DNA from 3 places in the Furfurilactobacillus curtus genome. Region 2 is predicted to be linked to each of the others. Evidence: riboswitches for the same ligand, from Rfam matches in the RefSeq annotation. Region 2 holds a riboswitch; each other region holds the start of a gene.
The links. Region 2 has a riboswitch for thiamine pyrophosphate ahead of thiW (energy coupling factor transporter S component ThiW). Riboswitches for the same ligand answer to the same signal wherever they lie in the genome.

Region 1: it holds a riboswitch for thiamine pyrophosphate, as region 2 does, so the genes downstream of both, ACYQ0Y_RS05460 (ECF transporter S component) here and thiW (energy coupling factor transporter S component ThiW) in region 2, are expected to answer to the same signal.
Region 3: it holds a riboswitch for thiamine pyrophosphate, as region 2 does, so the genes downstream of both, thiM (hydroxyethylthiazole kinase) here and thiW (energy coupling factor transporter S component ThiW) in region 2, are expected to answer to the same signal.

The regions. Positions count from the first base shown of each region.
Region 1 is NZ_BAAHXU010000001.1:1,107,609-1,110,835, reverse strand. It holds gene ACYQ0Y_RS05465 (ATP-binding cassette domain-containing protein) at 1-1,041, opposite strand, end outside; gene ACYQ0Y_RS05460 (ECF transporter S component) at 1,070-1,651, opposite strand; TPP riboswitch at 1,776-1,865, opposite strand; gene ACYQ0Y_RS05455 (ECF transporter S component) at 2,072-2,683, opposite strand; gene ACYQ0Y_RS05450 (magnetosome magnetite crystal formation protein family) at 2,735-3,052, opposite strand.
Region 2 is NZ_BAAHXU010000001.1:978,368-981,594, reverse strand. It holds gene ACYQ0Y_RS04915 (MarR family winged helix-turn-helix transcriptional regulator) at 1-132, opposite strand, end outside; gene ACYQ0Y_RS04910 (matrixin family metalloprotease) at 354-1,106, opposite strand; TPP riboswitch at 1,290-1,389, shown strand; gene thiW (energy coupling factor transporter S component ThiW) at 1,443-2,003, shown strand; gene ACYQ0Y_RS04900 (zinc-binding dehydrogenase) at 2,124-3,164, shown strand.
Region 3 is NZ_BAAHXU010000001.1:319,881-323,107, forward strand. It holds gene thiE (thiamine phosphate synthase) at 1-228, opposite strand, end outside; gene thiD (bifunctional hydroxymethylpyrimidine kinase/phosphomethylpyrimidine kinase) at 218-1,057, opposite strand; gene thiM (hydroxyethylthiazole kinase) at 1,059-1,856, opposite strand; TPP riboswitch at 1,927-2,028, opposite strand; gene msrA (peptide-methionine (S)-S-oxide reductase MsrA) at 2,073-2,612, opposite strand; gene msrB (peptide-methionine (R)-S-oxide reductase MsrB) at 2,652-3,104, opposite strand; gene ACYQ0Y_RS01770 (iron-sulfur cluster biosynthesis family protein) at 3,125-3,227, opposite strand, start outside.

The sequences.
Region 1 (3,227 bases), 130 kb from region 2:
ATTTAGGAATTGGCTGGTGGCCTGTTGAAAGACTAGGGCAACCTGTTTAGCATAACGTGCGCGTCGTTGCTTGCTTACTTGTTGATCTTGCCAAGTGAGTGAACCGTGATAGTTTTGCAAACGAACGAGGGCGTTAAAAAGGGTCGACTTGCCAGTTCCGTTAGCACCGGTAATGACCGTCAACTGATTAGCGAAAAGGTCGAGCGACTCTTGAATGATCAAGGGACTTTGATGCCCGACAGAAAAATTGTGTAATTTAAATACTGGTTCAAGCGTGGCGGAATCTGGCAATAATAGAGGTTGTTGCTGATGTTGATGCTGGTCAAAGTCAGCAAAGCGTGCCATTGCTTCGGCGTCATCAGCAAGGTGGACGCGCCGTTTTTCCGGATCGAGAATAAACAATTGATTGATCCGCGCTTGGTAATCAGATAAATCGTGATCCGCGATGAGAATGGTTTTACCATGCTGGTCAACAAGCTTGGTTAATTGTGCCAATAAAAAGCGCCGTGCAGCTGGATCAACATTTGCGAATGGTTCATCCAATAAAATGACTTGTGCATTAAGTGCGACAATGACTGCCAAAGATACCTTTTGCTGTTCCCCACCAGAAAGGGTTGTAAATTGACGGTCAGCGAAGGCAGTAACGCCAGCGAATTCAAGTGCCGTTTTTACTCGACTCGGAATGTCAGTTACGGGCACTTGTAAGTTCTCCAAGGTAAAGATAAGTTCTTCACGTGGTGTTTGCATAGCGAACTGTTCACTGGGATTTTGAAACATCATCGAGACGAGTTGTGCGCGTTTGGCGGGAATCATCTCGGCAATGGCTTGCTGATTGACGGTTACCGTGCCAGATGTTTGAATACCAGTGAAACTTGGATATAAACCAGCAATGAGCTTGAGGAGGGTTGATTTGCCAGTTCCAGAAGGACCCGTTAATAAATTGAAGGTTCCCGCATCAATGATCAATGACTGATCATCAAGAATTAGCGGATCCATTTCATCGTATTTAAAAGTCAGGTGAGACAGCTCAATCATTGTCATTAAGATTACACCTTAGATTGATTTAGGATTAGTGACGACTACGATTCAACAATTGTGAGCGGTCAAGCAGGTGAGTGACAGCCGAAACTAGCAACGCGCCAAACACCCACATCGAGATAAACCGGGTGATGAACAATGCGATAATCATCCAAAGATGATACTGATTGTATCCCGAACGGAACAAATCCCAAGTGAAGGTAACGAGCGCCGTGGTCAAGGCGGACAATGTTAAGCTGAACATGTCGTAGCGTCGATATAAAGTAAACGTGAAGCCTAATTCGGAGCCGATTCCTTGGACAAAACCAGAAATCAACGTACTTGGCCCCCATTGACCACCGATGATTGCTTCAACGGCAGCCGCCAAAATTTCACCAATTGTGGCCGCTCCCATTTTTTGTAACATAAAAGCAGCTAGTGGACCGGCCATCGTCCAAATTCCTAGAATGGCATCATTGGCAAATGGTGCTAAGCCAAAGGGTGTTAGCAGTGCAGTTAGGCCGTTGTATAAAAAGCCGGTAACAAAGAAAATAATCCCCATAAAAATGGCGATGATGGTAATCAGGATCACATCTCGCAGATGCCAACTATTAGAACGACTTGTTTGTTGCATAGAAAAACCTCCATTAGGGGCGACCATTGCAATCAATGTGCCCGTCACAGTGAGGACAAAAAAACCTCTCACCAGTGTCGAGCCTGAGTGAGAGGTCGTAAATGTCAATAAGACAAATAATCCGAATTCGGATTACGTAACTCCCTTCGCCGGTATTAACCGGATCAGGTTCAATGGGTTTTATCTCAGCCAAATGGCACCCCAGTTATTATTTGTGAAGCAACCTAAGCGTAAAGGAAAATTTGAAAAAAAGCAATAGAAGAACAGATCAGAGCGTGAGCCGGGCCGTTTTGAGCCCGAGCAACAACTGAAAATCACGGACGGGTGGGTTTCACCCGGTAGTGGTTGCCGGTTGTGTGCAGGGCTCAGGCCTGGCAAACGCGTTTACAGCAAAGTGTGAGCCATCACGGGTGTTAAGCGCTAGTCTCGCGATCGGCGTACAGCCAAGATAGCACTACCAACAATCGGTACAATAATCACACCTGCAATCATCTCAGCGATGCCATTGACGCCAACTAAGGATAATAGAATCCACATAAAAGTCCCACTGTGGGGGATACCTGGGAAGTAGTAACCGAAGCCAGCGATCGTAATCCAAGAAAACAACACGACTAAGGCCGTATTGGTAAAGGAAGCCAAGAATCCTGATAAAGTAAGCGCTAATCCGCGATGTTGACGTTTAACAGCGAGCTCTTGAAAAACATACCCGACCACAATGCCAATCATAATTCGAGGGACAATCGCGGTCACTGGGTTACGAAATAAAAACGCGCCTAGATTATAGACTTGTGTCCACGCTTGAATGAGTGATGCGAGTCCCCAAACCCCACCGATGAGGCCACCCCACCAAGGCCCCATCATAATGGCAGCAATCGCGACGGTAAATTGGATAATTGCGATTTGTAAGCCAACAGCGGTTAAACCGAGGGGAATGTAACCTAAAAAGGGAACCAATACTTGAACCAAGACAATGGCAATAAATAAGGCAGCTAAAACTAAATTACGTGTGTTTGATTTTGTTGCTGTTTTCATGAGCGATTCCTCACTTAATTTCATTTATCATGTGTTGTAATCCCGAGCTGATTAAACAACCAGCATCCGGATGCCCATCACAATGTTATAGAACCATAGGATGACTGACAGCAAACATAGGACACCAATGAACAACAGGGTTAGCCAACCCAGACCAGCGGTAGCACCGGTTGTTAATCCGTAAACGGCGATGAAAAAGAATAACATAAAGGCAAAAATGGCTGGGATTAGTTGGCTCCAAAATGCGTGTGCGGCATGATGGGCGATGTCTCGTTGACCCGCGCCAACAATCCACACAATGAGTGGAAAGATAACTGGTAAGAATAAAATGCTGAGGTAACTAAGCGCGTTAACGATTCGATGTTGCATGATGACACCTTCCCCTAAACAGTTGCCTAAGTTTTGTATACATTCTACGCTAGGGACCGTTCATGTGACAAAGTTTTTTGTTCGTCAGTCATTGTCGTGGAATTGATCAATGATTTGTGGTAGAAACTAACATTGGCTTCAATAAAAACACCCCGCCGTTTTTATCAGCAAGGTG
Region 2 (3,227 bases):
TTGTAGGCGTCGAGCGACTTCTTGAAAGCGAAGAAATAAAACGACCGTCTCCGCATCTAGGTTTCCATACTCAGCGTTCATCTCTGTGACCCGATGACTCGTTGGCCGATCCTTGAAATCAATGTGATCCATGCAAACCTCCTCGTAATTTAGTTAGCCGGCTGACTAAATGAGTATAAAACTTTTCACTAACCTTGTCAAAATTGCGCAATAAAACTAGTGAGAAGCTTAAGCAGGGCCTTCTAAGCATAAAAACGGGTGAAGCAGCCAGGGTATTAATCAAAGAAAAGATAATAAATCACACTTGTCAGTTACCCAATTATTTAATCCTCAGCGACCGCTTGCCGAGATGGCTATTGTTGATAAATTTGTTTTAAGGCGTTAATGTCGCCATCACTCAAGGCTGTTTTACCTTGATCAATGGGATACATGACTGAGTTTTGATCAGGACTGTGATCTAGACCTAAAGCGTGGCCTAGTTCATGAACCGACACGGATAAACTAACTGATTGGTCATAGGTGATATTGAGTTGGGCGGACCCATGATTGATCACCACATCAGAAGCGCCTGGACCAACTTGTTCAATGAGTTGTGGGCCGCCTTCGCCGAGCTCGATCGAGCCGAGTTGTGCCGCGGTCATTTGCTTGTGGTAGGTGCCGAAGGCCAGTTGATTCTGCAAGTTAGTTCCTTTACCGGGACGAAGCTTAACGACACCGGTTGCATTGTAAAGTTTAACGGCTTGCTCAAATACGGTGTGAACATTATTCGGCGTGCCGGTGTCGTAGTGATAATAATACGTTGAACTTATTTTCTTGCCTTGCATAATTGGTAAGATTGGCGTCGCGTTAACTGCACTGGTGGCTGAATGGTTAACTGCGACGGAACTTTGTTTAGTCGTTGACTGGCTGGTGGCCTGAGAGGTCGAGCGAATCGATGGTTCATTGAGTTGCGTGATTTCTAGACGGGCATTTTGATAAAGCTGATTGAGTCGTTGTTGCCACGCATTACGTGTCACTTGCGGAATTGGGCTATGGGGGTTACCAAATAAAAAGGCGCCGGCAGCCAAAATAATCATGAAACTGATAAAGCCGCGATGTTGGTGCATAAATAATCCTCCAGAAAATTTCTACCAAGTTTAACGCTTGGTTCAATTAAACGGGCATTAGTTACTTCAATGTGATAAAAAATTAAGTGTCATTGTTAGCTGGAAGGGTAGCTATTTAAACGACCGGGTCTGATGATTCATTATTGAGGTCAATATGGTAGAATAGCTTTAAACTTAATCGAAAATTGTCACTAGGGGCGCTATTTGCTGAGATGGGTTAAAACCCGGTCCCTTTGAACCTGATCTAGTTAACACTAGCGGAGGAAAGTGGCTGACGTGTCGTGAGTTCTGTAAGTAACGGCAAGCTGGCCCTTTCTGTCTGGAAGGGCTTTTTTGGTGGCTAAGATTAGATTAATTGTTGTTGTCACTAAAGCAAGCGAGGACTGTTATATGCAACGAGGCGTTCAATTACGCAAAGGGTTATTCACCATCTTTAGTAGTCTGATTGGATTAGTTTTATCCACCATTGTCGTATTTCCCAATATGGCCCCGTTCCAACACATGGTTGATGTTATCTTGGCAATTTTAGTCGGGCCAGTTTACGCGACGGCGGCCGCCATCATTGTTGGTTTGATTCGCATGTTACTTGAAGGACGACCAGCGGTTGCCGTTACAAGTATTTTAGTCGGACCATTGCTGGCTTGGCTCGCATATCGGATATTTAATCGGTCGACGCTGGCCGCTGCATTTGGTGAGACACTCGGTGTCGGCTTATTTGGCGCAATGATTTCTTTTGTCGTGATGCAGGTCGGTTATGGTTTGAAATTACCCAGTTTCTGGTTTTATGTCCCATATTTCACGCCATCGGCTCTTGTTGGCAGCCTATTGGGTGCCTTCGTTGTTAAAGCATTACGCCAGTTGACGATGATTAAAAAAAGCGATTTTTTAGATAAATGATGAAAATAGTAATACTTATAGAGCAACACCATTGAATGGGTTTCTCGAGTTGAATCACCTAACCATAAGACCGATAATCATAGTGAGTTGAAATTAACGCAGAAAGCGAAGGAAATTCAAATGAAATCGACAATGTTTATGGAACCCGGGAAAGTTGCGATTGAAAATATTGACCGGCCAACAATTCAAGCGCCGGACGATGTTATTTTGCATGTGGTTAGAACTTGTGTCTGTGGTTCAGATCTATGGGCTTACCGTGGTTTGGAAGATAAACCTCACCATTCAGAAAATGGCGGTCATGAGGCACTAGGAATCGTCGAAGCAGTCGGCGATAAGATCACAACTGTTAAACCAGGTGATTTTGTCATCGCCCCATTTACACATGGTTGTGGCCATTGTGCGGCCTGTCGAGCAGGCTTTGATGGTGATTGTCAAAGCCACACGGACAATTTTAGTCATGGCGTGCAAGCTGAGTATGTTCGGTTTGAACATGGCGAATGGGCCTTGGTTAAAGTTCCTGGTCAACCCGTAGATTACAGTGAAGCGATGCTTGATTCATTATTGACGTTAGCAGACGTGATGGCGACTGGCTATCACGCCGCCCGGGTGGCCAATGTCCAAGCCGGCGACACAGTTGTCGTTGTAGGTGACGGCGCGGTTGGCTTATGTGGTGTTATTGCTGCCCAGATGCGTGGGGCCAAACGAATTATTGCGTTAAGCCGCCACGAAGATCGACAACAATTAGCCACTGAATTTGGCGCAACCGACATTGTTGCTAGTCGGGGTGATGAGGCTGTTAGCGAAGTACTGGCGTTAACGAATGGGGCCGGTGCTGACGCAGTCTTGGAGTGTGTTGGTACTGAATTGTCTAATGAAACAGCGATGCAAGTTTGCCGCCCCGGAGGCATTGTCGGACGTGTTGGCCTGCCTCATGAACCTAAAATGGATATGTCTAGTTCTTTCTATAATAACCGAATTATCGCTGGGGGCCCGGCATCCGTGACCACGTATGATAAGTCAGTTCTCTTAAAGGCCGTTTTAGATGGGCAGATCCATCCGGGTAGAGTGTTTACAAAGCGGTTTGGATTAGATGAGATTGATGCAGGTTATCAGGCAATGACCAATCGAGAAGCAATCAAATCTTTAATCGTTGTCGATTAATTGCATACTAATTATGGATAAACAGGTTTGTCATCGTAAAGTCGGCTAGCGAAGAAGCCCTTA
Region 3 (3,227 bases), 660 kb from region 2:
ATCAACAAAAAAAGGAATTTCTGCTTGACGACACAATTCGTGCAACGTTTGACCCAAGGCGACTTTTTCAGCACCCATCAGAGCCCGCGGCCCTTTTTCACGAAACTGAAATGCTGTGATGCCACCTGCAATCGCGGCGGACAATTGTTCCGGCAAAGTTTGTCCTTGCGGCACATCCTGACTTCCAGCTACAAAATAAGCCTGCAACATCTTCGTGTTAAATTTCATGAGCGTCACCCTCGTGAATCTGTGCCCAATGGTTCAAGGGACCGTGACCATGGCCGACAACGATCCCTTGGGCAATAGTGGCGGACACATAGGCCTTACCAATTCGAATCGCCGTTTCAACATCGGCGCCTTTAGCTAGTTCTGCTGTAATGCAGGCCGACAATGTGTCCCCTGTGCCGTGTGTGTTGTGCGTCTTTATTCTAGGTGAACTTAACCAAAATGATCGACCGTCAGCCAACAAAACATAATCATTCGCCAATTCAGGATTGGCTTCGTGACCGCCCTTGACAATGACGTTGGCCGCTCCTAGCGTCTGTAACTGTTCAGCAGCCTGGTGCATTTGCTGATCGGTCGTAATCGTCAAGCCGGTCAGGGCTTCGGCCTCTGGTAAATTGGGGGTTAACACGGTCGCCAAAGGAATTAATTCATCGCGAACCGTCGACACTGCCGCCTCACTCAATAGCGGTGCGCCACCCTTCGCAATCATGACGGGATCAACAGTTAGCGGGCCAAAGTTATAACGCTTGAGATTAGCAACGACTGCTTTGACCCGTTCGACATCTGCCAACATCCCCGTTTTACAAGCTTTGATTGCTAAATCTGCCGCCAAAGAAGCAAATTGTTCGTCAATCAAGGTTGTCGGCAGAGCAAAAGCATCCTGAACCCCCAGCGTATTCTGAGCGGTAATCGCGACAAGAACCGTAGCCGCAAAAACGTGACGTTCTTGAATCGTCTTGAGATCTGCTTGCATACCAGCACCACCGCCGGAATCAGAACCAGCAATGGATAATGCCTGGGGAAATTGTGCCACTGATTCAGTTAGTGCCATATTAATTGACCTCCACCTCAAGTAAAGATTTCAAATCGGTCATGCTAACGGCGGCCAGACCATCCATTAATTTAACCGCAAAGGTTCCTGGCTGCTGATTGGATAGTTGCGCAGTCTGCGCCACCCACTGACCCGTAGCCGCGAAAATGGCAGTGCCAGTTACTGCAGCTGTTAGGGCATCCTCACTCACCGCTAAGAAAGCCCCTAAAACGCTGCTTAACATATCACCTGAACCAACATGGGTCGCAAATAGGGTCGTCCCATTATGAACCACAAACGTCTTGGTGCCATCACTGATGAAATCCTTTTTGCCGGTCATCACCGCAATACAATTAAAACGTTTCGCCACTTCTGCAGCGACTAACGCATGGTTTACAGTTAAATCGGTCGCATCAATACCGCGCGTTGTATCATCTTCACCAGCAAGAAAGGCCATTTCCCCAGCGTTAGCCCGGATGATGGATGGCTGAACTTGTTCAACTAAATTAGTAAAGATCTGTTGTCGTTTGGGCAATGCAACCGCGACTGGATCAATCACAACTGGAACCTGCGCTTGATTTGCAGCCTGGCCCACCGCAACCATTTGATCAACCTGCGCTTTCGTCCAGGTCCCCAAGTTAAGTGTTACACCGCCTGCCAGCCCCACTAATTCTGGTGCTTCTTCTGGTGCTTTTGACATGATTGGTGAGGCGCCAATTGCATTCACGGCATTGGCAACCTCTGCAATCGTCACCGCATTTGCAACGGTTAATACAACTGGATTAAGCCGTCGAATGGCGGCTAACAATTCTGGATTCATTTTTTCCTCCTCGGCCAATTTGGACAAGAAAAAACGCTAAAACCACGAAGGCTTCAGCGTTGTTATTCCTCAATCACACTGGCCACTTTCCTTCGCAAGTCTGAACTTACAGGTTCAAAGGGTCCGACCAAGTCGTCTCAGTCCAGCCATGTGGACACCCCTAGTGGAAACTATTTACGTTTAGAATACCGATTTTTGAGCTGACCGTCAATCAGTTTAAGCATTTGTTCGGTTTTTATCAGCCCATTGTTGTTTGATAAAGGCTTCACGTCCGCCCATTTCTTCCATTTGGTATCGCAAAGGATTCTTCTTGTAGAAATCTTGATGATAGTCCTCTGCAGCATAAAACGGCTGCGCAGCCTCAATTTCCGTCACAATTGGCTCGTCAAATCGCCCTGAGGCCGCCAACGCAGCTTTCGAAGCTTCAGCAATTTGCCGTTGCTCTGGACTATTCACAAAGATAACGGGTCGGTAACTATCCCCGCGATCTTGAAATTGGCCCATGGCATCCGTTGGGTCGGTCTGCTGCCAATAAATGCTAACTAATTGATCATAACTAATCACGGCTGGATCAAAGGTGATCTTAACTGCCTCCGTGTGACCTGTGGTATGACTGGCAACTTGTTCATATGTTGGGTTAGGCACGTGCCCACCTGTATATCCTGACACCACCGTTTTAATACCTGGAACCGTATCAAACGGCTTTACCATACACCAAAAACATCCACCCGCAAAAATTGCTGTCTCTTCCGCCATGTAAAGACCTCCTTGATTAGACCTGATAAAATTGTGAAGCTACTTCTGGGTTACCTGTGGAAATAGATCCGCATATTGACCATATCCTACTGAATTTAATTCATCCGCAGGAATAAATTTAAGCGCAGCTGAATTGATGCAATAACGCAACCCACCATCCTCGGTCGGTCCATCCGTAAAGACATGTCCTAAATGGGACTCTGCCTCACGACTCACCACTTCAGTTCGTTCCATGCCAAATGAACGATCCCGATGTTCTTTAATCGATCCGGCATCAATAGGGTGCGTAAAAGACGGCCAACCACAGCCGGCGTCATACTTGTCTGTTGACGAAAAAAGTGGTTTGCCACTTACGATATCAACGTAGATACCATCTGCATAAAAGGCGTCATATTTCCCAGAGAATGGTCGCTCAGTATCAGCATGCTGCGTAACCGCATACGCTTCCTTAGATAATTTAGCTAGTGCTGCTGTTTTTTGATCTGCATCCATTTTATCAGCTCCCAATTCGTCTAGACCTGTTGTGTTGTGAGATCTTTTAGTTGGACATTAGGATCCAACTGTTCATGATCGCTGGTTAGCCGCAACGTATTAAACGTAGGGTTTAAATCCAAC